2 regions of the Methylopila henanensis genome follow, and region 2 is predicted to be linked to the other one. Evidence: riboswitches for the same ligand, from Rfam matches in the RefSeq annotation. Region 2 holds a riboswitch; the other holds the start of a gene.
What was found. A riboswitch is a leader RNA that binds a small molecule or an ion and turns the genes downstream of it on or off. The one in region 2 is predicted to bind thiamine pyrophosphate.
Positions count from the first base shown of each region.

Region 1: linked by a shared signal. The riboswitch ahead of ACFSCV_RS14055 (FAD-dependent oxidoreductase) and the one ahead of thiC (phosphomethylpyrimidine synthase ThiC) in region 2 are both predicted to bind thiamine pyrophosphate.

Region 1 is NZ_JBHUER010000010.1:201,765-216,489, forward strand. It holds gene ACFSCV_RS14035 (amidohydrolase family protein) at 1-259, shown strand, start outside; gene ACFSCV_RS14040 (polysaccharide deacetylase family protein) at 358-1,257, shown strand; gene ACFSCV_RS14045 (hypothetical protein) at 1,263-1,556, shown strand; gene ACFSCV_RS14050 (CobW family GTP-binding protein) at 1,553-2,551, shown strand; TPP riboswitch at 2,604-2,704, shown strand; gene ACFSCV_RS14055 (FAD-dependent oxidoreductase) at 2,762-3,763, shown strand; gene thiS (sulfur carrier protein ThiS) at 3,732-3,929, shown strand; gene ACFSCV_RS14065 (thiazole synthase) at 3,931-4,704, shown strand; gene ACFSCV_RS14070 (thiamine phosphate synthase) at 4,701-5,312, shown strand; gene ACFSCV_RS14075 (hypothetical protein) at 5,346-5,606, opposite strand; gene ACFSCV_RS14080 (amino acid ABC transporter ATP-binding protein) at 5,683-6,390, opposite strand; gene ACFSCV_RS14085 (amino acid ABC transporter permease) at 6,496-7,626, opposite strand; gene ACFSCV_RS14090 (amino acid ABC transporter permease) at 7,652-8,854, opposite strand; gene ACFSCV_RS14095 (amino acid ABC transporter substrate-binding protein) at 9,017-10,033, opposite strand; gene metC (cystathionine beta-lyase) at 10,290-11,468, shown strand; gene pqqA (pyrroloquinoline quinone precursor peptide PqqA) at 11,597-11,734, opposite strand; gene ACFSCV_RS14110 (phospholipase D-like domain-containing protein) at 11,875-13,323, shown strand; gene ACFSCV_RS14115 (DUF2339 domain-containing protein) at 13,409-14,725, shown strand, end outside.
Region 2 is NZ_JBHUER010000004.1:62,123-76,847, reverse strand. It holds gene ACFSCV_RS06675 (YicC/YloC family endoribonuclease) at 1-541, opposite strand, end outside; gene ACFSCV_RS06670 (ABC transporter ATP-binding protein) at 671-2,467, opposite strand; gene ACFSCV_RS06665 (YdcH family protein) at 2,878-3,060, opposite strand; gene ACFSCV_RS06660 (YdcH family protein) at 3,245-3,469, shown strand; gene ACFSCV_RS06655 (NAD(P)H-dependent oxidoreductase) at 3,476-4,846, opposite strand; gene purE (5-(carboxyamino)imidazole ribonucleotide mutase) at 5,024-5,530, shown strand; gene ACFSCV_RS06645 (5-(carboxyamino)imidazole ribonucleotide synthase) at 5,532-6,617, shown strand; partial or broken gene rpsU (30S ribosomal protein S21) at 6,792-7,010, shown strand; gene ACFSCV_RS06635 (tetratricopeptide repeat protein) at 7,226-8,083, shown strand; gene thiC (phosphomethylpyrimidine synthase ThiC) at 8,169-10,022, opposite strand; TPP riboswitch at 10,107-10,216, opposite strand; gene ACFSCV_RS06625 (GntR family transcriptional regulator) at 10,399-11,061, shown strand; partial or broken gene ACFSCV_RS06620 (phytanoyl-CoA dioxygenase family protein) at 11,093-11,872, shown strand; gene ACFSCV_RS06615 (Swt1 family HEPN domain-containing protein) at 11,952-12,542, opposite strand; partial or broken gene ACFSCV_RS06610 (DUF5343 domain-containing protein) at 12,539-13,238, opposite strand; gene ACFSCV_RS06605 (NAD(P)(+) transhydrogenase (Re/Si-specific) subunit beta) at 13,510-14,725, opposite strand, start outside.

The sequences.
Region 1 (14,725 bases), on a different contig from region 2:
CGACCGGATCGCACCGGTCGATCCGCTCGACCTGCTGTTCACCCGCGGCGCCGCGGCCCATGTGCGCGAGGTCGTGGTGGCGGGCCGCACGATCGTCGCCGACGGCCGCGTCACGGGCGTCGATCTCGACGCGGTCGAGGCCGAGCTTCGGACGCTGTTCCGGGCGAACGCCGGCCGCCATCGCGCGCTCGAAGCCGCATGGGGGCCGTTCGACGCCGGCTTGCGCGACTGGTTTCGGGGCTGCCTCGGCTGCGGCTGAAGCCGCGGCCCGTCGACGAAGCGTGACTTGCCGCCCTCGCCCCGCGAGGATGAACTGACCGACCAGAAGCCGAACAACGACAGAGAGGACGAGACGCCATGCCGAAGGAGATTTTCGTGTCCTACGGGATCGACGTCGACGCCGTGGCCGGCTGGCTCGGCTCCTACGGCGGCGAGGACAGCCCCTGCGACATCTCCCGCGGCGTGTTCGCCGGCCGCGTCGGCTCGCCCCGCCTGCTGCGCCTGTTCGACAAGTGGGGGATCAAGACCACCTGGTTCATCCCCGGCCACTCGATCGAGACCTTTCCGGAGGAGATGAAGGCGGTCGCCTCCGCCGGCCACGAGATCGGCATGCACGGCTACAGCCACGAGAACCCGATCGCGATGACGCCGGAGCAGGAGGAGGCGATCTTCGACAAATGCGTCGAGGTGATCGCCGAGCTGTCCGGCCAGGGCCCCCGCGGCTATGTGGCGCCGTGGTGGGAGTTCGGCGCCAAGACCAACGAACTGCTGCAGAAGAAGGGCGTCCGCTACGACCACTCGCTGATGCACAACGACCATCACCCCTATTACGTGACGGTCGGCGACCAGTGGACCAAGATCGACTACTCGCAGCACCCCTCGACCTGGATGAAGCCGTTCACCTCGGGCGCGGAGACCGACCTGATCGAGATCCCGGCCTCGTGGCATCTCGACGACCTGCCGCCGATGATGTTCATCAAGGCCGCGCCCAACAGCCACGGCTTCGTCGATCCGCACGTCATCGAACGGATGTGGCGCGACCAGTTCGACTGGGTCTACGAGAACTACGACTACGCCGTGTTCCCGCTCACCATCCACCCGGACGTCTCCGGCCGCCCGCACGTGCTGCAGATGCACCAGCGGCTCTACGACCACATGCGCGCCCATGCCGGCGTGAAGTTCGTCGCGATGGAGGAGATCGCGGAGGATTTCGCCAAGCGCTATCCGCGCTCGGGAAGCGCGCGGCCGCAGTCCTGACGGCCATGTGCGGGCTCTGCGGGTCGTTCGGATCGGAAGCGCACTGGAGCGACGGCGTCGCGGACCCTGCGCTGACGCCGACCGCCGAGCGCCACCGCCGCGCGGCGGTGGCGAACGAGACGCTGGCGCTCTACGGTCTCGGCGTCCGCGAATGGGGCGGCCGCTTCACGCTGTCGTCCCGCACCGGCAAGGTCGCGGTGGTCGACACGCTCGGCGCGGTCTGGCCCGCGGCCGAAAAGCTGATCCGCCGCGACTGCGACCCGCTCGATCCCGCCGTCATCGCGGCGCTGGAGCGGTGAGCCGCCTTCCCGTCAACATCCTGACCGGCTTCCTCGGCTCGGGGAAGACGACGCTGCTGAAGCGCCTGCTGGCGGAACCTGAGCTCGCCAACACGGCCGTGCTGGTCAACGAGTTCGGCGAGGCCGGGCTCGACCACCTGCTGCTGGAGCGGATCGCCGACGACGTGGTGCTGCTGAAGAGCGGCTGCCTCTGCTGCACCGTGCGCGGCGATCTGCGCGACGCGCTGATGGCGCTACTCGGGCGGCGCGCCCGCGGCGAGATCGCCGGCTTCGATCGGATCGTGATCGAGACCACAGGCCTTGCAGACCCCGGTCCGGTCGTTGCGACCCTCGCCGCCGACCCGGCGCTGCGCCACCAGCTCCGCACCGGCGCGATCGTGACCGTGGTGGACGCCATGTTGGGCGAGGCGACGCTCGACGCCCACGAGGAATCCGTGCGTCAGGCCGCTGTCGCCGACCGCCTGATCCTCACCAAGACCGATCTTGCGCCGGAGGCCGCGGCCGCCCGCGTCAGGACACGGCTCGCGAACCTCAATCCGGCAGCGCCGGTGATCGAACTTTTCCCCGACGACGCGCCCTCGCCCGACCTGCTGCTCGCCGACGTCCATGACGACGCGACCCGCGCCGTCGAGGTCCGGCGCTGGCTCGCCGCGGGCGCCGGCCGCCACGGCGCCGTGCGCGCCTTCGCGCTCGCTGCGGAGCAGCCGCTGGACTGGGCGCGCTTCGGCCTCTGGCTGTCGATGCTGCTGAACCGGCACGGCGACCGCATCCTGCGGCTCAAGGGTCTGGTCGCGGTCGAGGGCGTCGACACGCCCGTCGTGATCCAGGGCGTGCAGCATCTGGTGCACGCCCCCGTCCATCTCGACGCATGGCCGGACGGGCGCCCCGCCACCAAGCTGGTGGTGATCGCGCACGGGCTGGACCCGGCGCTGGTGGAGCGCTCGTTCCGGGCGTTCTGCCGCGTCGCGCCGCCCGCCGCTCACGTCGCGGCCTGATGACGGAAGACGGCGCCGGCCGTTGACACCGCCGGCCGCCGCCCCCATCGTCTCGGAACCCGAGGGGTGCCCGCGAGGGCTGAGACGGCGAGAGCCGAACCCTTTGAACCTGATCCGGGTCATGCCGGCGAAGGAACGGGGGCGCCAGACCGACGCTTTCCGCATTTCGCCGGCTCGACCCGCCACACGCGGAAGCGAGCACCCGCGCCCATGCGCGTCACCGTTCTCGGCGCCGGCGTCGCCGGCCTGACCACCGCTCTGGAGCTTGTTCGTCGCGGCGCGACCGTCACGGTCGTGGACCGCGCGGCCGCGCTCGGCGCAGGCGCCTGCTCCTGGTCCGCCGGCGGCATGCTGGCGCCGTGGTGCGAGCGGGAGAGCGCCGAGCCGGTCGTCGCCACGCGCGGCGCGGTCGCGCTCGACTGGTGGGACGAAGCGACCGGCGCCGTGACGCGCCACGGCACGCTGGTGGTCGCGCCGCCGCGGGACTCGGCCGAGCTCACGCGCTTCGCCCGCCGCACCGAGCGCTACGAGACCATCGACGGCGACCGGGTGGCGGAGCTGGAGCCCGACCTCGCCGGCCGCTTCCGCGCCGGCCTGTTCTTCCCCGACGAGGGGCATCTCGACCCGCGCGGCGCGCTCGCCTCACTGGAGCGCTCCTTGCGCGAGCGAGGCGTCACGTTCCGCTACGGCGTCGAGGCCGACCCGGCGGAGGTCGGGGACGACGCCGTGGTGGACTGCCGGGGCTTCGCCGCCCGCGACGCCCTGCCGGACCTGCGCGGCGTTCGCGGGGAAATGCTGGTGGTGCGGACCGACGAGATCCGCCTGTCGCGGCCGGTGCGGCTGCTGCACCCGCGCATTCCCTTCTACGTGGTGCCGCGGGCCGGCGGCGTGTTCATGCTCGGCGCGACCATGATCGAGAGCGCCGAGCGCCGCGGCGCGACCGCCCGCTCGGTCGTCGACCTGCTGAATGCGGCCTATGCGCTGCACCCGGCCTTCGGCGAAGCCGAGATTCTCGAAGTGCGGGCCGACGTCCGTCCCGCCTTCCCCGACAACCTGCCGCGCGTTGAAAGACGCGGCGGAACAACCTACGTCAACGGTCTCTACCGTCACGGATTTCTGTTGTCGCCCACATGCGCTCAGCAGGCCGCGGAGATCGCGACGCGACCGGAGGACACGTCCCATGAAGCTGACCGTGAACGGCGACGAGCATGATCTCGCCGCGGCCGACCTCGCCGAGGCGCTGCGCCTGCTCGAGCTCGACAGCGCGGTGGTGGCGACGGCGCTGAACGGCGCCTTCGTGCCCGCCGCCTCCCGCGCCGCCACCGCGCTCGAGGACGGCGACCGCATCGAAATCGTTTCGCCCCGGCAAGGAGGCTGACATGCTGAACTTCTACGGCGTCGAGATCGCGTCCCGCCTGCTGCTCGGCACGGCGCAGTACCCCTCGCCCGCCATCCTCGCCGACGCGGCGCGGGCCTCCGGGACCGAGATTCTGACCGTGTCGCTGCGTCGCGAATCCGGCCGGCTGCGCGAGGGCCAGGACTTCTGGGGGCTGATCGCCGAGCTCGGCGTGCGGGTGCTGCCCAACACCGCCGGCTGCCACTCCGTGAAGGAGGCCGTGACGACCGCGCAGATGGCGCGCGAGGTGTTCGGGACGTCGTGGATCAAGCTCGAAGTGATCGGCGAGGCCGACACCCTGCAGCCGGACGTCTTCGGCCTGGTCGAGGCGGCGCGCATCCTCACCTCTGAAGGCTTCGAGGTGTTTCCCTACACCACCGAGGACCTGGTCGTGGCCGAGCGCCTGCTCGACGCCGGCTGCAAGCTGCTGATGCCTTGGGGCGCCCCGATCGGCACCGGCATGGGGCTCAACAACGTCTATGGGCTGCGGTCGCTCAGGGCGCATTTCCCGGACGTGCCGCTGGTGATCGACGCCGGCATCGGCAGGCCGAGCCACGCCGCCGCCGCGATGGAGCTCGGCTACGACGCCGTGCTGCTCAACACCGCCGTCGCCAAGGCCGGCGATCCGGTGGCCATGGCCGGCGCCTTCGCCCGCGCCATCGAAGCGGGCCGAGCGGGCTTCCTCGCCGACCCGATCGAGCCCCGCGACATGGCCGCGCCCTCGACGCCGGTCTTCGGCCGCGCGAGCCTCGCATGACGGCGCGGCTCGATCCGTTCTACCCCGTCGTCGACAGCGCGGACTGGGTGGCGCGTCTCGTGGGCGTCGGCGCGCGGCTGATCCAACTTCGGGTTAAGAACAAGCCGCAAGACGTTGTTAACCATGAAATTAACCGCGCGTTGCAGCTTTGCGCGACGGCCGGTGCAACTCTTGTCGTCAACGACTACTGGCAGGCCGCCATCGATCTCGGCGCGCCCTTCCTCCATCTCGGGCAGGAGGACCTCGACGGGGCCGACCTCAAGGCGATCCGCGCCGCGGGCGTTCGCCTCGGCGTCTCGACCCACACGCCGGCTGAGCTCGACCGGGCGCTGTCGGTCGATCCGCACCATGTGGCGCTCGGGCCGATCTGGCCGACGATCCTGAAGCAAATGCCTTTTGCGCCTCAAGGGCTTGAGCGCATCGGCGAATGGAAGCGGGTCATCGGCGACCGTCCGCTGGTCGCGATCGGCGGCCTGACGCCCGAGCGCGCCGCGCAGTGCCTCGCCGCCGGCGCGGACGTCGTGGCCGTCGTCAACGACGTGGTCGGCGCCGCCGATCCGGAAGCGCGCGCCCGCGAGTGGATCGAGATCACACGCGTTCAGGCCTGAAGTCGAGAGTATGTAGGCGCGAAGCGCAACCGCTCATCCCGCGGCGTCGTCGGATTCGCTGTCGAGCTTCTCCGGATCGATCGCGCCCGGCGCGCTCTTCGGCGTCTTGCGCGCGTCCCCGGCCCTGCGTTTCACGCCGGCCGTCTCGGCGGCGTCCGGAGGGCCGTCGGGAGCGTCTCCCTTGCCGGGGCCCGCGTCCGGTCGCCGCTCGAACTTCACGGGCCGGACAGCGTCCGCCTCGGAGGCGCCCGTCGCGGCGCTGCGGTCCTTCTCAGGTGTCGGCGAGCCCGCCATGCGTCATCTCCCTTGTTCGAGGGAGAAACCCGCCGGGCCGCGGTCGGTTCCCCTAGCCCCCCGCCCGCCTGCGCGGTCAGTGCAGGATCTGGCTGAGGAACAGCTTGGTGCGCTCGTGCTGCGGGTTGGCGAAGAAGGCGTTCGGCTCGTTCGACTCCACGATCTGGCCGGCGTCCATGAAGATCACGCGGTCGGCGACCTGACGGGCGAAGCCCATCTCGTGCGTCACGCACAGCATCGTCATGCCGTCGTTGGCGAGGCCGACCATGGTGTCGAGCACCTCCTTGACCATCTCGGGGTCGAGCGCCGAGGTCGGCTCGTCGAACAGCATGATCTTCGGCTTCATGCAGAGCGCGCGGGCGATGGCGACGCGCTGCTGCTGGCCGCCCGAGAGCTGGCCCGGATACTTGTGGGCCTGATCGGGAATGCGCACCCGCTTGAGGAAGTGCATCGCGATCTCTTCGGCGTCCTTCTTGGGCATCTTGCGCACCCAGATCGGAGCCAGCGTGCAGTTCTCGAGGATCGTCAGATGCGGGAACAGGTTGAAGTGCTGGAAGCACATCCCGACCTCGCGCCGGATCTCGTCGATCTTCTTGAGATCGTTGGTGAGTTCGGTGCCCTCGACGATGATCTGGCCCTTCTGGAACTCCTCGAGCCGGTTGATGCAGCGGATCATCGTCGACTTGCCGGAGCCGGACGGCCCGCAGATGACGATGCGCTCGCCGCGCTTCACCCTGAGGTTGATGTCCTTGAGGACGTTGAACTCGCCATACCACTTGTGCATGCCGATGATCTCGACCGCGATCTCCTTCGAAGGCGGCGCCTTGTCGACGGACGGCAGTTCTGAGGCTTCGACGACGGATTCGGCCATGACGGCGGCTCCCTGTGCTTAGCGCTTGTGGCCGGTGTCGAGCCGCTCTTCGACGAACCTCGAATAGCGGGACATGCCGTAGCAGAAGATGAAGTAGACGATGCCCGCGAAGGCGAACCCGGTGTAGACCGTCATCGGCGTCGCCCAGTTGGGGTCGGCGAAGGCCGCACGGATGATGCCGAGGAAGTCGAAGATCGAGACGATCGCGACCAGCGTCGTGTCCTTGAACAGGCCGATGAAGGTGTTGACGATGCCGGGGATGACCAGCTTCAGCGCCTGCGGCAGCACGATCAGCAGCATCATCGGCCAGTAGCGCAGGCCCATCGCCATCGCGCCCTCGTACTGGCCTTTCGGGATCGCCTGCAGACCGCCGCGCACCACCTCGGCCATGTAGGCGGCGGAGAACAGCGCGACGCCCACGAGCGCGCGCAGCAGGCCGTCGATCGTCCAGCCGGACGGCAGGAACAGCGGCAGCATATAGGTGGCGAAGAACAGCACGGTGATCAGCGGCACGCCGCGCCAGAACTCGATGAAGGCGATCGAGACGAACTTGATCAGCGGCAGCTTCGACCGGCGGCCGAGCGCCAGCAGAATCCCGAGCGGCAGCGAGGCGACGATGCCGGTCGTCGCGACGACGAGCGTGACGAGCAGGCCGCCCCAGGCCCGGGTCTCGACCGTGCGGAGGCCGAAATAGCCGCCGTGCAGCATCACGAAGGCGAAGATCGGGAACGCGACGAAGAACAGGAGCGCGTTCGCCTTCTTATAGGGCGCCTTCGGGATCAGCAGCGGAACGATCAGCGCGACCGCCACGAAGAACACCGTGGCCGGGCGCCAATGCTGGTCCGCCGGATAGAACCCATACAGCAACTGCCCGAAACGGTTGGTGATGAAAGGCCAGCACGCGCCGACGCCGGGCGCGACGCAGGCTTCGCGATTCGTTCCGGTCCACACCGCGCGCAGAAACAGGAAGTCGATGAAAACCCAGGCGAGATAGACGGCGAGCGCGGCGCAGACGAGCGTCAGCAGCGCGTTCATCGGACCGGAGAAGAGGTTCTGCCGCGCCCAGCCGGAGAAGCCCGACACCGCCGCCGGCGGCGGCTGCGGCGTCAGCATCTCGGTGCGGATGAAAGGACGGTTCGGTCCCGCGATGGTCGTGTCGGTCATGCCGCCGCCCTCACCGTTCGATCAGCGCGACGCGCTTGTTGTACCAGTTCATGAAGCCCGAGGTGACGAGGCTGATCACGAGGTAGATGCCCATCGTGATCGCGATGATCTCGATGGCCTGGCCGGTCTGGTTGAGCGTGGTGCCAGCGAAGACCTGGACCAGCTCGGGATAGCCGACGAAGGCCGCGAGCGACGAGTTCTTGGTCAGGTTGAGGTACTGGCTCGTCAGCGGCGGGATCATGACCCGAAGCGCCTGCGGGATCACCACCAGCCGGGTGGCCAGGCCGGGCTTCAGCCCGAGCGAGGCGGCGGCCTCCGACTGCCCGTAGTTCACGGCCTTGATGCCGGCGCGGACGATCTCGGCGATGAAGCCGCCGGTGTAGATCGAGAGCGCGATGACAAGCGCCGCGAACTCCGGCAGCAGCCGCGAACCGCCGTTGAAGTTGAAGCCCTTCAGGACCGGGTGGTCGATCGTGACGGGGAAGCCGACGGCGAGCAGCGCGACCAGCGGCAGGCCAATCAGCAGGCCGACCGAGGTCCAGAACACCGGAAACTGCTGGCCGGTCGCGTTCCGCCGGGCCGTCGCCCACTTTTTCAGGACCACCACGCCGACGATGGCGACGGCGAAGGCGATCAGCCCGACGCCGCTGCCCTCGCCGAATACGAACCTCGGGATGTAGATTCCGCGATTGTTTATGTAGATCTCACCAAACAGCGAATAGCTGTTGCGCGCCGCCGGCATCGCCGCGAGCACGGCGAGGTACCAGAACAGGATGTGGAACAGCAGCGGCAGGTTGCGCGTCACCTCGACATAGGCGGTGCAGACCTGCCGGACCATCCAGTTTTTCGAAAGCCGGCCGACGCCGACGAGGAAGCCGAAGATCGTCGCGAAGAAGATGCCGACGCCGGCGACCAGCAGCGTGTTGATGATGGCGACGAGGAGCGCGCGGCCGTAGGTCGAGGTCTCGTTGTACTCGACCATCGTCTGGTTGATGCCGAAGCCGGCGGTCTGGTTCAGGAACCCGAAGCCCGAGGCGATGCGCTGGTTGGCGAGGTTGGTCTGGGCGTTCCAGACCATCATGCCGATCGCGAAGACCACGATCGCGGCCACGACCGCCTGCGCGACCAGGCCCCGGAAGCGCGCGTCGTTCAGGATGGACGAGCGCGAGCGGGCCGGCTCAGCGGGGGCTGGACCTTCGTGAGTGATCGCCATTCGGGGCTCCACGAATGAGACGGGCGGGCCGCTGCGGCTCCGGGCCGACTGATGCCGCGACGGGACATGCGCCCATCGACGTCCGAGCCGGTCCCCGCGCCGTCGCGGAGACCGGGCGGCCGGAGCGGGACGTAGGACGCCCGCGCTCCGGCCGAACCGTCTTCAGCGGATCGGCGGACCGTACTGCAGGCCGCCCTTGGTCCAGAGCGCGTTCTTGCCGCGCTCGATCTGGAGCGGCGAACCGGCGCCGACATTGCGGTCGAAGGCCTCGCCGTAATTGCCGACCTTGCCGACGATGCGGACGACCCAGTCCTTGGTCAGGCCGAGCTGTTCGCCGAAATTGCCCTCGACGCCGAGCATGCGGCGGACGTCGGGGTTCGGCGAGTTCAGCATCTCCTGGACGTTCTTCGACGTGATCCCGGCCTCTTCGGCGTTCAGCATCGCGTAGTGCACCCACTTCACGACGTCGAACCACTGGTCGTCGCCCTGACGGACGGCGGTGGCGAGCGGCTCCTTCGAGATCAGCTCCGGCAGCACCATGTGCTCGTCCTTATTGGCGAGCTTCAGGCGCAGCGCGTAGAGCTGGGAGGAATCCGAGGTGAACACCTCGCAACGGCCGGACTCATAGGCCTTCAGCGTCTCTTCCTGGCCTTGGAAGGCCACGACTTCGTACTGGAGGTTGTTGGTGCGGAAGAAGTCCGCGACGTTGAGCTCGGTCGTGGTGCCGGACTGGGTGCAGACGGAGGCGCCGTTGAGCTCCAGCGCCGACTTCACGCCGAGCGCCTTGCGCACCAGGAAGCCCTGGCCGTCGTAATAGTTGGTGGCGGTGAAGTTCAGGCCCTGGGTCGCGTCGCGCGACGACGTCCAGGTGGAGTTGCGCGACAGCACGTCGACTTCGCCGGACTGCAGGGCCGTGAAGCGGTCCTTCGCGGTCAGGGGCGTGAAGCGGACCTTGGTCGGATCGTCGAGGATCGCGGCGGCGACGGCGCGGCACAGGTCGACGTCGAGCCCTGTCCACTCTCCCTTTTCGTTCGGGTTCGAGAAGCCCGGAAGGCCGGTGCTGACGCCGCATTTCAGCACGCCGTCCTTCTTGACCTGGTCCAGCGTGGCGGCGCCCGCCGCGCCGGACGCGAAGACCGCCGAAGCGCCGAGCGCCAGAGCGGTAAGGATTTTTTTCATAAATCTTCTCGCCTTGTTCGCCGCTCGCTCCATTGCGACCAAAGTCGCAACACCGGCGGCTTCCTGCCTTGGCATTTTCAACGCCCGCCAGCCCGGCGCTCGAAAGCCGCCGATGACCGACGCCTTATCTTTGCGCGAACCTCCGACGGCTGCGAGATGAATTTCGCGCCAGTTGCAATTATTGGTCAAGCTTGACGCCGCCCTATGGGCGAACGCATGAACGAAGGTCGTTCACGACCACGCGAGAGGTTCGCCGATGGCGCGAAAGAGCGGTCGCTCCTACGGGCCGATGACCTACCTCGTCCTCGGCGGGCGCGACGTCGTCGACCAGCACGGCTTCGTCAACCCTCCAATCGTGCGCGGATCGACCGTGCTGTCGCCGACGGTCGCCGACCTCACGAGCGGCTCGGGCCGATACACCTACGGCCGTCGCGGCAGCCCGACCTACGAGTCGCTGACCGAAGCGCTGCAGGAGCTTGAGGGCGGAGCGCACGTGGCGCTGACCCCGTCGGGCCTCTCGGCGGTGACGACGGCGCTGCTGTCCGTGCTCGGCTCCGGGGACCATCTGCTGATGGTCGATTCCACTTATCAGCCGACGCGGCATCTCTGCGATACGCTGCTCCGCCGGCTCGGGATCGAGACCACCTATTACGACCCGCTGATCGGGGCGCAGATCGCGGACCTGATCCGGCCCGAAACCAAAGCGGTCTTCGTCGAGAGCCCGGGGTCGCTGACCTTCGAGATTCAGGACGTCCCGGCCATCGCGGGCGCGGCCCATGCGCGCGGCGCGGCCGTCGTAATGGACAACACGTGGGCGACGCCGCTGCTTTTTAAGGCGCACGATCACGGGGTCGACCTGTCGCTGACGGCCGGCACCAAATATCTCGGCGGGCATGCCGATCTGCTGATCGGCACGATCTCGGCGAATGAATCCTACGCTCCGGCGCTGAAGGCGGCGCATGGCGCGATGGGAATTCACGTCGGTCCGGAGGATATATTCCTTGCGCTTCGCGGCCTTCGCACACTGGGCGTCCGGCTCGCGCATCAGCAGGAGGCGGGGCTACGGGTCGCGCGCTGGCTGAACAGCCGGCCGGAGGTCGCGCGCGTCATGCACCCGGCGCTCGAGACCGATCCCGGCCATGCGCTCTGGAAGCGCGATTTCGAGGGCGCGTCGAGCCTGTTCGGGGTCGAGCTCGCGCCCGGATCGCGGGCTGCGGTGGCCGCGTTCCTGGATGGGCTGGAGCTGTTCGGCCTCGGCTACTCCTGGGGCGGCTTCGAAAGCCTCGCGATCCCCTACGACGCCGGCCGCATCCGCACCGCGAGCCGCTGGGCGCCGGAAGGCCCGACGATCCGCATCCATATCGGGCTGGAGGAGGTCGAGGACCTGCTCGCGGACCTGGAAGCGGGCCTCGCCCGCTACACGTCGACGGCCTGAACGCCGCTCGACAGCGTCGGGAATGGTCCCTCGCCGAGCAGATGCGATCGACCCCTGCCCGGAAACGACGAAGCCCCGCGCGGCAGGGCCGCGCGGGGCTTCGAAACTGATCGTCAGAGCTTAGAAGCTCAGAGCTCAGCCGGGCTGTACGAGGTGACCTCGAGGCCAACGGGGGTCTCTTCGACGATCGGAGCGGTCCAAACGGCCATAGTAGCCTCCTGTGTTTGCCCGCGGCGGCGTCGCCGCGTGTTCGATGATTGAAACATAGGAAGCCCGCTTTCCCGCCGCCAGTTAATTCTCTGTCATGTTTCGAGAGCGGTCCCGCGGCTGCTCCCGCGGCGCAATGCGGACGCCGGGCGGCTGCGCCCTATAACGCGGGTCGCCCGTCACCGCGCCGCGAGACCCGATGCTGACCCCCTCTCCGCCGCCCGCCGCCCTGCTCGCGCCCGGCGACACCTGCTGGCGGATCGAGCGCGCCGACCGCTTCGCGCTGATCGTCGACGCCGCCGACTACTACCGCGCCGCCAAGCAGGCGATCCTGAAGGCGCGGCGCTCGGTCATGCTGATCGGCTGGGACTTCGACAGCCGGATCGAACTCGAGCCCCACGGCGCGACGATCGAGGGGCCCAACCGGCTCGGCCCCTTCCTGAGCTTCGTCGCGGACCGGCGGCCGGAGCTCAGCATCCACCTGCTGAAATGGAACCTCGGGGTCCTGGAGACGCTCGGTCGCGGCGAGACGCCATTCTACCTCGTGCAGTGGATGCTGAAGAAGAACATCCGCATGAAGCTCGACGCCAGCCATCCGCCGCTCGCCGCCCACCACCAGAAGATCGTGGTCGTGGACGACGCGCTCGCCTTCTGCGGCGGCATCGACATGACGCTCGGCCGCTGGGACACGCGCGAGCATCGCGCCGACGACAAGGGCCGGCGCTCGCCCTGGGGCCGGCAGCTTCAGCCGTGGCACGACGCCACCACCTGCATGGACGGCGCGGCGGCGCGGGCGCTCGGCGATCTCGCCCGCGCGCGATGGCGGATCGCGACCGGCGAGGAGCTGGACGCGCCGCCGAGCGGCAGCGATCCCTGGCCCGACGACCTGCCCGCCACCGTCGCGGACGTCGACGTCGCGATCGCGCGCACCTTCGCCGAATATGGCGACCAGCCCCAGGTGGCGGAGATTGAGCGGCTCTACCTCGCCGCGATCGCGCGCGCCGAGCGCTTCCTCTACATAGAGAGCCAGTACTTCGCCTCGCGCCGCATCGCGGAGACGATCGCCGCGCGGCTTTCCGAGCCGGACGGGCCTGAGATCGTGGTGATCAACCCGGAGTCGCAGGACGGCTGGCTCGAGGAGAGCACCATGGGCGCGGCGCGGGCGAAGCTCGTGCGCCTCGCCCGCCGCGCCGACGTCCATGGACGGTTCCGAATCTACTGGCCGGCGACGCCGGACGGAACGCCGATCTACGTCCACGCCAAGGTCATGATCGTCGACGACACGTTGCTCAAGGTCGGCTCGTCGAACCTCAACAACCGCTCCATGGGCTTCGACACCGAGAGCGACGTGGCGATCGAGGCCGCGGCCGACGACGACCGGCTGCGCGGCGTGATCGCGCGCATGCGCGACGACCTCCTGGCCGAGCATCTCGGCGTGACGGCCGACGAGATCGCCGCCGAGTTGTCCCGGACCGGCTCGCTGATCGCGACGATCGAGTCGTTCCGCGGCGCCGGCCGCCGCCTCGAACCGCTGGAGGCCCGCGAGGTCGACGACGTCGAGGACGCGCTGTCGGAGACCGATCTGGTCGATCCCGAGCGTCCCCCAAGCCTGTGGCGGCGGGCGCGGAGGCGGATCGGGCTGCGGTAGAAAGCTCTCCAGCTTCGCCGCCACGCGCTTTGCGCCGGAGGCGCGCGCCTCTATCGTCGCGCACCCGCAACGGCGCGAGGCTGCGTTGGAACCCGAGTACGGCCTGCTTCTGCTGGCGCTGATCATCGTCCCGATTCTCGGCGTCGTGGGCTTCGCGCTCGCTCTCGCGTCCCGGTCGCGCATCGCCGCGCTCGAACGGCGGATCGCGACGCTGGAGGCGGAGATCGGCCGGCGCGCCGCGGGCGTGGTTCCCGCCGACGCTCGCCCCTCCGCGGCGCCGCAACCGCAGCAAAAACCCGCGCCGCAGGTCGCGCCCAGACCGGCGAACGTCGTTCCCCCGACGCCGAAGCCCGCCGCCGCGCCGCAGCCTCCGAAGCGCTCGCTGGAGGAACGGCTCGGGGCGCGCTGGTCGGTGATCGTCGGCGGACTGGCGCTCGCGCTCGGCGGCGTGTTCCTGGTGCGCTACTCCATCGAGCAGGGACTGCTCGGCCCCGCGGCGCGCACCCTGCTTGGCGCGGCCTTCGCCTCCGGCCTGCTCGCGCTCGGCGAACGCATGCGTCGCGCCGAGGCGCGCGCCGGCCGCCCGCGCCGCGCGATCGATATCCCGGCCGTCGTGACCTCCGCCGGCGCCGTCAGCGCGTTCGCGACCGTCTACGCGGCCTATGCGCTCTACGGCTTCATCGGTCCGGCGCCGGCCTTCGTGCTGCTCGGCGCAGTCGCCGTGGCGACGCTGCTCGCGGCTGCCCTGCACGGTCCGGTGCTTGGAGCGGTCGGCCTCATCGGCGCCCACGCCGCGCCGCTGCTGGTGTCGTCCACCGAGCCGAACCTCTACGCCCTCCTGACCTACCTGCTCGCGCCGACGGCCGCGGCCTTCGCGGTGGCCCGCATCCGGAACTGGCCGGCGCTCGCGCTCGCCGCGGGCCTCGCAGGCGCCGCGTGGGGCGCGCTGGCCGCGACTGGCGTCGCCGAAAGCGGCGACGGTTTCGCGCTGATAGCCTACGCCTCGGCCCTCGTGGCGCTCGCCGCCGCGCTGCGGGCGGGCGAGGCCGCTCCGCCCCGGCCCCCCGTCGTTCCGAACGCGCTGATCGCGCTGTTTGGTCTTCTCGCGCTCGCCGGCCCGGTGATCGACGGCTTCGCCGCGCTGTCGCTTGCAGGGCTCGCCCTGCTGCTCGCGGCCATGCTCGCGCTCGCCGCGCGCGTCCCGGTCTTCGCGCCCGCCGCGGTCGCGAGCGCAGCCCTCGCCGGCCTCGCCGCTCTGTCGTTCGACGACGCCGCGCTCGCGCTGCTCGCCGAGACCACGACCTATCCCATGCCTGGCGACCCTGCCGCCACGCCGGTCGGCGTGGCGCGCTTCCTCGTCTTCGCGGCCGTCCTCGGCGCCGTCCATCTGGCAGGCGGGGCC
Region 2 (14,725 bases):
CGGGGCAGGCGTCGGCGCGCGCGGTGAGCTCGGCGATCGTCGACAGCCTCTCGGCAAGCACGGCGTCGAGCGCCGCGCCCTCGGCGGCGCGCATGGCGGCGAGCTCGTCGAGCGCGCGTTCGAAGTCGGCGAGCGCCGCGGATTCGAGCGCCGCGCGCTCCTCCGGGGATTCGTCCGCCTCCACGAGTTCGACCACGCCGCGCTGCGCCAGCAGGCCGTCGATCGTCGGCGGCGCGGCGTCCGGCAGCCGGGCCGCGATCGCGGCCGCGGCGGCGAGCACCGCCGCGAGCGCCGCCTCGTTGACGCGCGCCTCCACGGCGCGCGCAGCGCCGGCGAAGGTCAGCGTCGCGTGGGCGGTCCCGCGCTTGAGCCGCGCGGCGGCGGCGGCGCGGGCCGCCGGTTCGATCGCGTCGAAACCCGGCGGGGTGCGCAGCCGCAGGTCCAGCCCCTTGGCGTTGACGCTGCGGATCTCCCAGGTCCAGCAGGCGTCGCCGAGCCCGCCCGAGACGCGCGCGAAGCCTGTCATGCTGGCGATCGGCATGGGCCTGGGTCCTTCGGTCGGAAGCGCGCCGGAACGAGGGCGGGATAGGCTTGTGGACCGCGGCCGCAGCCCTCGTCAATCGCGGGCGGCGGCGGAAGCCCGAAGGCCTGCTCCGCCGCCGCCCGGCCGTCAGGCCGCGACGACCTCGGCCTGTTCGCCGCTCTGGCGCTCGAACAGGCGGCGGTAGACGCCGCCTTCGCGGGCGACCAGCGCCTCATGGTCGCCCTGCTCGACGATCCTACCGGCGTCGAACACCAGGATGCGGTCCATGGCGCGCACGGTGGACAGCCGGTGCGCGATGACGACCGTGGTGCGGCCGATCATCAGCCGCTCGATCGCCTCCTGGATCGCCGCCTCCGATTCCGAATCGAGGCTCGACGTCGCCTCATCCAGAATCAGCACGGGGGCGTCGGCCAGGAAGGCGCGGGCGATCGCGACCCGCTGGCGCTCGCCGCCCGAGAGCTTGACCCCGCGCTCGCCGACCAGCGTGCCGTAGCCCTTTGGCAGCTTCGAGATGAAGCCGTGGGCGTTGGCGAGCCGGGCCGCGCGCTCGATCTCCGCCATCGTCGCGCCCGGACGGGCGTAGGCGATGTTCTCGGCGAGCGAGCGGTGGAACAGCGTCGGCTCCTGCGGGACGATCGCGATCTGCGCCCTGAGCGACGCCTGCGTCGCCTGCGCGACGTCCTGCCCGTCGATCGTCACCCGGCCGGCGGTCGCGTCGTAGAGGCGCTGGACCAGCTTGACGAAGGTGGTCTTGCCCGAGCCGGAATGGCCGACGAGACCGACCCGTTCGCCGCCCTCGATCACGACAGAGAGGTCGCGGTAGAGCGGCGTCGCGTGGCCGGAATAGTGGAACGTCACGTTCTCGAACGCGATCCGCCCCTGCCCGACCGCGATCGAAACCGCGCCCGGCCGATCCTCGACGCCGACCGGCACGCCGTGCAGCTCGACCAGCTCCTGCAGGTCGTTCACCGCGCGCTGCAGGTCCGCGACATGCATGCCGACGTCGCGCAGATAGCCGTGGATCACCGCGAACATCGTGAGCAGGAAGGCGGCGTCGCCCGCGGTCGCCTGCCCCGTCCACCACAGCCAGACGCCGAGGCCGAGCGTCGCCGCGCGCAGCAGCATCAGGATGAGGTTCTGCAGCACGCCGTTCCAGGTGCCGCGCCGCCAGGTCCGCGTCGTCCGCCGGCTCCACTTGTCCATGACGAAGCCGAGCCGGCGCTCCTCGCGCGCCTCGGCGCCGAAGGCCTTCACCACCGCGTTGCAGGTGACGGCGTCGGCCATCACGCCGCCGAGCTTCGTGTCCCACGCGTTCGAAAGCTGCGCCGCCGGCGCGACCCACAGCAGCGAGATCGCGACCGTCGTCGCGACATAGGCGACGGCGCCGACGAGGGTGACGAGGCCCATCAGCGGCCAGTGCGCCGCCAGCACCGCGGTCGAGGCGACCAGCACCAGCAGCGAGGGCGCGAGCGCCATCAGCAGCAGATCGTTGAACTGGTCGATGGCCCACATGCCGCGCGTGACCTTGCGCACCGTGGAGCCCGCGAAGTTGTTCGCGTGCCAGTCGGTCGACAGCCGCTGCACCCGCGCGAAAGCTTCCGCCGCGGCGTCCTTCATGATGGTCTGCGTCATGGGGATGACGGTCATGAAGGCGAGCGCGCGGAAGCCCGCGATCATCGCCGACAGCGTGACGATGGCCGCGAACGACCACAGCGCCGCGTCGAGCCCTGAGTCGCGGTCGGCGCTCGCGAAGGCGTCCACCAGCCGCCCGGCGAAAACCGGGATGGCGACGTCGGCCAGCGTCGCGAGCGCCATCGCGCCCGCGATCAGCGCCACGCGGCCGGGCTGACGGGCCCAGTGCTCGAAAACGAAACGCATGGAGCGCGCGAACGGCGCGTCCCTGAGGGAAGTCGAAACGGTCATGACGGCTCCCGGCCGCGCGAGGACGCGGGCCGGCTCCTGAAACAAGACGCGGAGGCGCGCAGACGCGACGGCGGCAGGAGCCGACGCGGCGATCACGCCACGCAGTGAAACATCACGGATGAAGCGGAGAAAATTCGGCGGGCGCCGCGGCGGACCGCGCGCAGGTCTGGCCTAGCGGCGGGGCGGCCGGCCGGAGGCGGCGAAGGCGATGATCGCTGTCATGCACGTCCCTCCAGACCCAAGGGTTAAAGCCGAACGGCTACGTAAATACCCGTAAGCTGATCGGTCCGCAAGCCGCGCCGCGCACGATCCTCGGGACCTGTCGCCATTATGCATCAGACATGAAAACGCCGCCGGCCCTGCAGGTCGACGGCGCATAGCAGCGAAGATGAATGGGCCTTCGCAGAAGGCTAGTGAACCGTAGCCCCCGTCGGGGCCAGCCTTACGATTTCATCCTTGATCCGCAATTTCTTGCGTTTCAACGTCGTAACCTTGACATCATCCGTATTCGGATGAGCGAGTTCCAGTTCAATCTCACGCTCGATGGCGCGATGCTTCTTCTCCAGCTCAACAAGATGCGACTCGATGGACATGAAGCACGTCTCCCTCGTCTGGTCTTGACGTCATGAGCATGTCACGAACGACCGGCCCTGTCGAACCTTCTTGCGCGTCGACTTTAGATCACACTTGCGCGACTCCATGGCCGCCCTTGCCCGGCGCCGGCCGCGCGGCGATACTCCGCCGGAACGGCGCGTGGCGTGGCATGGACGGGGGTCGATGGCGAGACGGGAGGACGACGCGCGGGCCGAGGAGCTGGCGGCGCGGGAAGAGCTCGCTCGCCTCAAGGAGGAGCATCGCGATCTCGACACCGCCATCGAGGCGCTCGAGCGCGTCGGCGCCGGCGACCGGCTGCAGATCCAGCGCCTGAAGAAGCGCAAGCTGGGGCTCAAGGACCGGATGTCGTTCCTCGAGGACCAGCTTACGCCCGACATCATCGCCTGACGGCGGTCACTCCGCCGCCTTCGCCGCGCCGGCCGCCCAGCGCTCCATCGCGCGGCGCGTGGAGACGGCGATCCCGTCTCCGATCGCGACGTCGTCCCAGCCGAGCACCGCGCCTTCCGCGACGTCGCGGACAAGCCGCACGCCGTGGGCGAGCCCGATCGGCAGCGCGCCGCGCGCGAGCGAATCCTCGGCCCGCATCAGCTTGCCCCAGACCGTGAACCCGCCCTCCCCGTCGAGCGTCTCGCCGGCGCGGAGCGGCTTCTTGGCGCAGGCGGCCACATCGGCGCGGAAGCCGGTCGGCGCGCCGGTCGCCTCCCCGCGCAGCGCGGCCGCGGCGACGCTGACGCCAAGCTCCAGACCGATCAGATGCGACGGGCGATGCAGCGAGGCGTAGCGGCCGGACGGGTCGACGCTGACCCCGTACTCGCGAAAACACCGGCGGGCGTAGTCGCCGCGCGGGCCCTCGTCCGCCGGCTCGAACACCACATAGACGCCCCAGCGCAGGTCGTTCATGACCTGCCGCCCGTCGCGCTCCAGGCTCGACACCACCTCCACCATGCCGGCCTCCTCCAGCACGCCGCCGGCCGCCCGCGGCCTCAACGTCCGGGCGAGGTCGTGCGCGCCGCAGGGCGGAAAGGCGAGCCCCTCCTTCGGGGCCTTGAGCCCGGTGGCGTTGGCGATCGCCGCCATCTCGATCGCCGACTTGGTGCCGTCGAGGAAGGAGTTGAACATCTGCGCGTTCATGCCCGCGCGTTCCGCCTCCTCGGCCCTGAGGCCGTAATGGTCCCACACCGTGTCCGGCGTCGAGGCGTGGTAGGCCGGCAGGTACTTGGTGCCCTTCCCCGCCGCCACGACCCGGAAGCCGCAGGCCTCCGCCCAGTCGACCATCTCGCAGACCAGCGCCGGCTGGTCGCCATAGGCGAGCGAGTAGACCAGCCCCGCGCGCGCGAACGCGTCGGCGAGATAGGGGCCGGCGAGCACGTCGGCCTCGACGTTGACCATGACCATGTGCCGGCCGTTCTCCGCGGCGAGCAGCGCGTGGCGGCAGCCGGCGGCGGGGCTGCCGGTGGCGTCGATCACGACGTCGAGACCGTCGGCGCGGATCAGCGCCTCGGAATCCTCCGTCAGCATCACGCCGCCGCCCTTGCGCGCCGCCTCGAACGACGCGGCGACGGCGGCTTCGGCGTCCCAGCCGGTGGCCGCCAGCGCGGCCTTCGCCCGCGCCTCCGAGAGATCCGCGATCCCCATGAGATGCAGCCCCGGCGTCGTGCGGACCTGGGACAGGAACATGGAGCCGAACTTGCCGGCCCCGATCAGCCCGACCCGGACCGGCCGGCCTTCTGCGGCGCGGCGGCGCAGCTTTGCGGCGAGGTTCATCGACGCATCCTCCCTTTTCGACGTTTCCCGCGGACGCCTCTGCGGGCGGCTCGCGAGACCGAGCAGAGCCGGCCCGGGCTTCCGCGTCAACGCGCCGCGAACCTAAGGCCCGCTTGCGCGCAGGCGCCGCGGCGCCTATCGTCCGGCCATCCCTTCTCACGCACGGAGCTACGAACGATGGTCGCGGAAGACCGCGCCGAGGCGGCCCCTGTCGCCATCGTCATGGGCAGCCAGTCCGACTGGGCGACCATGAGCCACGCCTCCGAGACGCTGAAGGCGCTCGGCGTGGCGCATGACGCGCGCATCGTCTCCGCGCACCGCACGCCCGACCGGCTCGTCGCCTTCGCGAAGGGCGCGAGAGACGAAGGCTTCCGGGTCGTCATCGCGGGCGCGGGCGGGGCCGCCCACCTGCCGGGCATGGTCGCGGCGATGACGCCGCTGCCGGTGTTCGGCGTGCCGGTGCAGTCGCACACGCTGTCCGGCCTCGACAGCCTGCTGTCGATCGTCCAGATGCCCGCCGGCGTTCCCGTCGGCACGCTCGCGATCGGCCGCGCCGGCGCGGTCAACGCCGCCCTGCTCGCCGCCTCCGTGCTTGCGCTTACCGACGCGAGCCTCGCGGAGCGGCTCGACGCCTGGCGCGCCGCCCAGACCGATGGCGTGGCCGACCGGCCGACGGAGTCCTGACATGACCGCGACGCCCCTCGCCCCCGGCGCCACGATCGGCATTCTCGGCGGCGGCCAGCTCGGCCGCATGATCGCGCTCGCAGCGGCACCGCTCGGGCTCAAGGCGCATGTGTTCTCTCCCGATCCGCACAGCCCCGCCTTCGACGTCGCGGCCGAGCGCACGATCGCGAATTATGACGACGAGGCCGCGCTCGCGCTGTTCGCCGACAGCGTCGACGTCGTGACCTACGAGTTCGAGAACATTCCGGCCGCGACCGCGGAGCTGGTGTCCTCCCACAGCCCGCTGTTCCCGGACGCCCGCGCGCTCGCGACCACGCAGGACCGGCTGACCGAGAAGACCTTCCTGCGCGACCTCGGCCTGCCCACGCCGGCCTTCGCGGAGGTGCACGACCGCGCCAGCATGGCCGCCGCCGTCGGCGCCATCGGCCGGCCGGCGGTGTTGAAGACGCGCCGCTTCGGTTATGACGGCAAGGGCCAGGTGCTGGTGCGCGAGGGCCTCGGCCTCGACCAGGCGCTCGCCATGATGAACGGCCAGCCGGCGATCCTCGAGGCCTTCGTGCCGTTCCGCGCCGAGGTGTCGGTGGTGGCGGCGCGCGGGCGCGACGGCTCGTTCGCGGCTTTCGACGTGGTCGAGAACCGGCACGAGAACCACATCCTGCGCTCTTCCCACGTCCCCGCGGCGATCAAGCCGGAGACGGCGGCCTCCGCGGTCGCGATCGCCCGCAAGATCGCCGACGCCTTCCAGTATGTCGGCGTGTTCGCGGTCGAAATGTTCCTCGTGGAGGGGCCGACCGGCGAGAAGGTCGTCGTCAACGAGATCGCGCCGCGGGTCCACAATTCCGGCCACTGGACCATCGAGGGCGCCGAGACCAGCCAGTTCGAGCAGCATGTGCGCGCCGTCGCCGGCTGGCCGCTGGGCTCGACCGCGACCCGCGGGCGGGTGGTCATGACCAACCTGCTCGGCGCCGAGGCGAACGGCTGGCGCGCGCTGCTGGCCGAGCCCGGCGCGGCCGTCCATCTCTACGGCAAGGGCGAGCCGAAGCCCGGCCGCAAGATGGGCCACGTCACGCGGGTGACGATCGGCTGACGCCTCGCGCGCATAAGGCCTCGATCCGCGTAGACAACCCCTGAGCCCTCTGGTAAACGCTTCGCCGACGATGGCGGCGTTCGCACACCAGCGGGCGTCGGCCTTTTGTTTTTTGCTTCCGGCGCCGTCCGCGGCGACCGTCCGCCCAGAGACAAACGCTACCCGAGGCACGACGTGCAGGTTCTCGTCCGCGACAACAATGTCGACCAGGCCCTGAAGGCCCTGAAGAAGAAGATGCAGCGCGAAGGCATCTTCCGCGAAATGAAGCTCCGCGGTCATTATGAGAAGCCGTCCGAGAAGAAGGCGCGCGAGAAGGCGGAAGCCGTCCGCCGCGCCCGCAAGCTGGCCCGCAAGCGCGCGCAGCGCGAGGGCCTCCTGCCGATGAAGAAGAAGTGATTCGCTGAGGGCGATCGGCGCCGGCCTCCGGCGCCTTACGTCTCGCGACGTGACTGCGATGCGCCCGTTGGACCAGTCCGGCGGGCGTTTTTGCGCCTTGGGGGACACGCTCCGGCCCGCGCCGCCGGCAGCACGGGCTGCGGACGCAATCTCGCCGCAATCCGCCTGTGTCTGACGGCTCTTGGGCTGGCGCGCGGTAAGGTGGTGAGGACATGCAGGCTTCGGGTTCGGGCATTCTGGCGCGCCGCGGCGCGTTTCTCGTGGCGATGCTCGCGCTCGCCGGCTGCGAATCCATGGGCCCCTCGGCCGCGACGCTCGAGCCCGAGGCCTATGCCGCCCGGCAGAGCGACCTCGGCTCCCTGACCCAGGTCGTGCAGTCGAACCCCGGCGACGCCGAGGCGTGGAACATGCGCGGCTCCGCCTACGCCCGTCTCGGCCAGTACGACAACGCGATCGGCGACTTCAGCCAGGCGATCCGCATCAACAGCGGCATGGCCAAGGCCTACGCCAACCGCGCCCTCGCCTACCGCTCGCAGAACAAGACCGCCGAGGCGGTCAGCGACTACAACCGCGCGATCGAGGTCGACCCGAACTACAGCCCGGCCTTCGTCGGCCGCGGCAACCTCTACCGCTCGACCGGCCGCACCGACGCCGCGCTCGCCGACTTCGACCGCGCGATCGAGCTCGACCGCAACAACGCGCAGGCCTGGCACAACCGCGGCCTGATCCATCAGGCGCAGGGGCGCCACGACGACGCGATCGACGACTTCACCAAGTCGACCGCGATCGCGGTCACGGCGCCGGAGCCCTATGTCGGCCGCGGCATGAGCTATCTCGCGCTCAACGACGCCGCGGCGGCGCTCGACGACTTCAACACCGCGCGCACGCTGAACCCGAAATACATCGACGCCTGGATCGGCCGCGGCCTCGCCTTCGAGCGCCAGAACGAGCTGCTGAAGGCCCGCGCCTCGTTCGCGCAGGCGCTCAACATCGACCGCAACGACAAGCGCGCCAACGAAGCCTTCAAGCGCGTCGGCGGCGTCCCCGGCGCGACCTACACCGAGCGCTGAGCGAGTCGATCCTGCAAGAGACGAAGAAGGGCCGGAGCGTCGCTCCGGCCCTTCTTTTTTTGGCTCCGTCCGGACGCCTTGGCCTTTACTCCGCGGCGTCGACGTAGAGCTTGCCGCCGCCTTCCAGGAACTCGGCCGACTTCGCCTTCATGCCCTCCTCCGCCTCGAAGGTGACGTTCTGGGCGCGGACTTCGGCGCGCAGGTCCTGCGTGATCTTCATCGAGCAGAACTTCGGACCGCACATGGAGCAGAAATGCGCCACCTTGTGCGCGTCCTTCGGCAGCGTCTCGTCGTGGAAGGCGCGGGCGGTGTCGGGGTCGAGCGAGAGGTTGAACTGGTCCTCCCAGCGGAAGTCGAACCGCGCGCGGCTGACCGCGTCGTCCCGAATCTTCGCCGCGGGATGGCCCTTGGCGAGGTCGGCCGCATGGGCCGAGATGCGGTACGTGATGACGCCGGTCTTGACGTCGTCGCGGTTCGGCAGACCGAGATGCTCCTTCGGCGTGACGTAGCAGAGCATGGCGGTGCCGAACCAACCGATCATCGCGGCGCCGATGCCGGACGTGATGTGGTCGTAGCCCGGCGCGATGTCGGTGGTGAGCGGCCCGAGCGTGTAGAACGGCGCCTCGCCGCAGACGGCGAGCTGCTTGTCCATGTTGGCCTTGATTTTGTGCATCGGCACGTGGCCGGGGCCCTCGATCATGACCTGGCAGCCCTTGTCCCAGGCTATCTTGGTCAGCTCGCCCAGCGTCTCCAGCTCGGCGAACTGCGCGGCGTCGTTGGCGTCCGCGATCGAGCCCGGCCGCAGGCCGTCGCCGAGCGAGAACGAGACGTCGTACTTCCGCATGATGTCGCAGATGTCGCCGAAGCGCTCGTAGAGGAAGCTCTCGCGATGGCCGGCGAGGCACCAGCGCGCCATGATCGACCCGCCGCGCGAGACGATGCCGGTGACGCGATCCGCCGTCAGCGGCACATGCGCCAGCCGCACGCCGGCGTGGATGGTGAAGTAGTCGACGCCCTGCTCCGCCTGCTCGATCAGGGTGTCCTTGAACACCTCCCAGTCGAGCTTCAGCGGATCGCCGTCGACCTTCTCCAGCGCCTGGTAGATCGGCACCGTGCCGATCGGCACCGGCGAGTTGCGGATGATCCAGGAGCGGATGTTGTGGATGTTGCGGCCGGTGGAGAGGTCCATGACGGTGTCTGCGCCCCAGCGGATCGCCCAGACCAGCTTCTCGACCTCTTCCGCCGCGCCCGAGGTCACCGCCGAGTTGCCGATATTGGCGTTGACCTTGACCAGGAAGTTGCGGCCGATCGCCATCGGCTCGAGCTCGGGGTGGTTGACGTTCGCCGGGATGATGGCGCGGCCGCGGGCGATCTCGTCGCGCACGAATTCCGGCGTCACGAATTCCGGGATCGACGCGCCGAAGCTGTCGCCGTCGGCGTGGCGGACGCCGGCGCCCTCCAGCGCCTGCTCGCGGGCGAGGTTTTCGCGGAACGCCACATAGATCATCTCCTCGGTGATGATCCCGGCCTTCGCGAACTCGTACTGGGTCACCATCTGGCCGTTCGCGGCCTCGCGGATGACGCGCGTCGCCGGGCACGGAGCGACCAGCTTGTCGGCGGAGACGTTGCCGTTGTCCTCCGGCTTCACCGCGCGCCCCGGGGCGATGTCGAGCCCGCGCTTGGCGATCCAGTCTTCGCGCACCGGCGCCAGACCGGCGGCGAGGTCGATCGCGACGTCGGTCTCGGTGTAGCGGCCCGACGGATCGTAGACCCGCACCGGCGGCTCGTTCGGATCGCTGAGCGTGATCTCGCGGAACGGCACCCGAAGCTCGGGATGCGACTTCGGCGAGGCGTAGACCTTGCGCGAGCCGAAGATCGGCCCGGTGGTGACGCTTTCGGGCGCGGCCTTGGCGTCCTTCGGCGGAATATGGACGTTCATGGGGGATCTCCTCCTCGATGTTCTCGTTCGGGAGATCCGGGGTGTCGCGAAACGTCTGGGAGGCGTTCGGCGGCTTGCGCCGGCTCGGCCTTCGGTTCCCGTCCCTTCGCCGGCATGACCCGGATCAGGTTCTAAGGGATCGGCGTGCCGCCATCTCAGCCCCGCATCGCAGCGGGACGCCCCTCGGACCGGGATCGAGGTTAGGAGCTTGGAATCGTTCTGTCGAGCCCAGGCGCCGGGGTCGTCCCCCGTCCGACCGACCGCACCCCTCCTCGCCCTATCCCTTCATCACTGTCGCCCCCGCCGCGCCCCGGACCTTTTGACGCCCTTGCGTGATTGAAGTAGCATTTTGGAATTCCGAATTCGGAATTCTGATATGCAGCCGCTTGCGACCGCGCCGAACCTGATCTCCCAGACCTACGACCGCATCCTCGAGGCGATCGTCGACCGCAGCCTGCCGCCGGGCGAGCGCATCCGGCAGCACGAGCTGGCGGAGCGGCTCGGCGTGTCCCGCCAGCCGGTCAGCCATGCGCTCCATCTGCTGCGCGGCCAGGGCCTGCTCGCCGACAGCGGCCGCAAGGGCTTTCAGGTGACGCCGCTCGACGGCGTCCGCATCCGGCAGCTTTACGAGGTGCGCGGGGCGCTCGACGCGCTCGCGGCCCGGCTCGCGGCGGAACGCGGCGCGGACGGCGCGGCGCTCGAACGCGCGCTCGACGCCGGGGCCGCCATCACCGCGCGGACGCCGCTCGCCGAGCAGATCGCCCGCGACGCCGACTTCCACCGCGCGCTCTACCGGCTCTCGGGCAACCCAGCGATCGAGGAGACAGTCGGCCCGCAATGGCCGCACATGCGCCGCGCCATGGCGACGGTGCTCGCCGATCCAGAGCACCGCGCCCGCGTCTGGGCCGAGCACGTCGCTATAGCCGATCGCGTGCTCGCCAGAGACCCGGACGGCGCGGAGGCCGCCGCGCGCGACCATGCGATCGGCGCGGGACGAACCATGGAGGAGCGGCTCAGCACGCTGCGCGACGCCGCATAATTCCCGACAAAAGCAGCGGCAGGAGGAAACGATGCGTCTGACCGAAGACCAGCTCGCGCAGTTCCACGAGGACGGCTGGCTGCTGCTGCCGGACCTGTTCACGCCCGAGGAGGTGGACCTGCTCCGCCGCGAGGCGGTCGCGATCTACGATGAGCATCGCCCCGAGGTCTGGCGCGAGAAGGACGGCGCACCGCGCACCGCCTTCGCCGCCCACACCTACAACGAAGCCTTCCGCCTGCTCGGCGCGCACCCGCGCATGATCCGGCCCGTCGAGCAGGTGTTCGGCGAACATGTGTATCTGCACCAGTACAAGATCAACGCCAAGTCCGCCTTCACCGGCGCGGTCTGGCAATGGCACCAGGACTACGGCACCTGGAAGCGCGACGACGGCATGCCGGAGCCGCGCGCCATGAACATCTCGATCTTCCTCGACGAGGTGATGCCCATCAACGGCCCGCTGATGCTGGTGCCAAAGAGCCAGAAGGCCGGCGACCTGAAGGCGAGCCACGACCTCGAGACCACCTCGTACCCGCTCTGGACGCTGGACGAGGAGACGGTCACCCGGCTGGTCGCGGAAGGCGGCATCGTCGCGCCGACGGGCCGGCCCGGCAGCATGCTGATGTTCCACGGCAATCTGGTGCACGGCTCCGCCGGCAACATCACGCCCTACCCGCGCAAGATCGTCTATCTCACGCTCAACGCCTGCTCCAACTACATCCGCACGCCCACGCGGCCCGAATTCATCGCGCACCGCGACTTCGCGCCGATCCAGTGCGTCGAGGACGACGCGCTCGTCCGGCTCGCGCGGAGCCAGAGCCGGCAGGGCGGCCGAGTAGCGGCCAAGCGCAGGATCAGCAACACCCGCGCCAGGTGCAGCTTCAAAAAACTCGCTACTTGGGGCCCTCAAGCAACCGAAACCAGTCTTTCACAGTTAATTTGAGGCGATCAACTTCATCCTCCGCCAGAAGCCCACAATGAGCGATTGGGCCACGGAGGTTGTTGAGCGAAAACATCACCCTACCCATCGCCTTCTGATTACTCAGAATACCCCCAAATAACGAGTAGTTCGCACGAATAATATCACCTAGTTGACCAAACGTTACATAATCTAGAGGATTATCCGATCTTGGGGTGAACCCTGCGTCCTGTTCTCTCTGCAAATTTCCCTTAAACTCGATCTTTGCACTGTCGGGGGCATATTTATCCCACCAATCCGGCCCCTTGTTATCCTCAGTAAGCGTGTCGTCAATTAGCCGGCGAATGTCGTTCTCTAGCATGTAGAAGAGCTTATAATGCTCAGCCATCATCACTGCGTTGTCGCGGACCTCTGCCGAAAATTGCGATACGGAGGCCTTGACCGAAGCATTCTCCTCAGCGATTGAACGGCTAACTCTTGGATTAGAGTTCGCCTCTTCAACAGCCAACTTTATCGATGCGCCTTTCAGCAAAAACAGCTCTACTGCGTCCACCTCATCTATCATAGGAGATTTTCTTTGACGCTGCGGAATATCGCATTTAGCACCTTGAGATCCGACGTCTCAGGAAGAACAATATTAATATTGTATACCAATCCGACCGACTTCGAACCTCTGTTCACACCACGGACAATTTCGCTTTGACTGCTTTGATTTGCGGTGCCGCCAGCAAGTTCATCCTGAAAACTTGCGTCGTCATCACCACCGGACAAATCAGCTCCAGCGGGAATGAAGGACTTCACCACGTTGAAGGTTGATTTGATCGCCTGCGCGACAGGATCATTTGCCTTCAGTCCAGTGATTTCGAGAATGATGTCGCGCAGCTTGTGATCGTCGACGGTGTGCGCATATTCGCTTCGTTTGAATATTTCTGGAAAGCCGTTTCGCAGCCCAGCTAAAGCTGCCGTAGGCCGACCACCTTCCGTTCGAAATTTAGCATAAAGCTCGGTTGGAACACCATCGCTAGACAAAAAGCCCATTTTTCATGATCGGGATAGTGCCACGAGCCGCACCACCGCTTAACTTAAGAACATGCTCCAAGAAATCTGCATTAAACTTGTCTGGGCGAGACGCATCAACAAGGCGCTCAAGCGCCCTTTTTAGGGTTCCGGAGGCTGCAAGGTATGGAAGATTTCCGGGAATCTTTCTCGGTGCAGATGCCTTCACTGCAGCCGTCTTCTCGTCGGTTCCAGTTTGTTCCATGCCCTGCTTAGCTTCGGCCATCCTATCCCCCACTCCGCTAGCGCATCCTAATGAGATGAGGAATGATCGCAATGCGCTTTGTTAAAGCTAAGCACAGAAAGACCCAGTCGTACCGAGCGGCAACCCGAACACGGTCATCTATTTAGCGGACTATGTCGACGCCCGCATTATGACCCCCGGCGCTAGGCTTAGGGTTGCGGCCGGCGATCAACAAAAGCAAAAGGCCGGACCTCGCGGTCCGGCCTTTCATCTTCAGAGCACCCTCGCCCTATCACAGCCCCTTGACGATGGCCTCGGTGACCTTCTTGGCGTCGCCGAACAGCATCATGGTGTTGTCGCGGAAGAACAGCTCGTTCTCCACGCCGGCGTAGCCCGCCGCCATGCCGCGCTTGATGAAGAGCACGGTGCCCGCCTTCTCCACGTCGAGGATCGGCATGCCGTAGATCGGCGAGGTCTTGTCGGTCTTGGCCGCAGGGTTCGTCACGTCGTTCGCGCCGATGACGAAGGCGACGTCCGCGCCCGAGAACTCCGAGTTGATCTCGTCGAGCTCGAACACCTCGTCGTAAGGCACCTGCGCCTCGGCGAGCAGCACGTTCATGTGGCCCGGCATGCGGCCCGCCACCGGATGAATGGCGTACTTCACCTCGACGCCTTCTTCCTTCAGCTTGTCGGCCATCTCGCGCAGCGCGTGCTGGGCCTGCGCCACCGCCATGCCGTAGCCCGGCACGATGATGACCTTGGACGCGTTCTTCATGATGTAGGCCGCGTCCTCGGCCGCGCCCTGCTTCACCGGGCGCTGTTCGCCCCCGCCCGCCGCCGCTCCGCCGCCCGCCGCGGCGTCGCCGCCGAAGCCGCCGAGGATGACGGAGATGAAGCTCCGGTTCATGCCCTTGCACATGATGTAGGACAGGATCGCGCCCGACGAGCCGACCAGCGCGCCGGTGATGATCAGCGCCAGATTGCCGAGCGTGAAGCCGATGCCGGCCGCCGCCCAACCCGAATAGGAGTTGAGCATCGACACGACCACCGGCATGTCCGCGCCGCCGATCGGGATGATGATCAGGAAGCCGAAGGCGAGCGAGGCCAGCACGATGAGCCAGAACACGAAGTGGCTTTCGGTCAGGCAGAACACGATCACGAGCACCACGATCAGAGCCGCGAGGCCGATGTTGATGACGTGACGCATGGGCAGCAGGATCGGCGTGCCGGACATCCGGCCGTCGAGCTTGGCGAAGGCGATCAGCGATCCGGTGAAGGTGATCGCGCCGATCGCCACGCCGAGCGCCATCTCAACCAGCGACTGGCCATGGATCGTGCCCACGGAGCCGATGCCGAACGCCTCCGGCGCGTAGAGCGCCGCGGCCGCCACAAGCACGGCGGCGAGGCCGACGAGCGAGTGGAACGCCGCCACGAGCTGCGGCATCGAGGTCATGGCGATGCGCTTGGCGGTGAGCGCGCCGATCGCGCCGCCGACGCCGAGGCCGGCG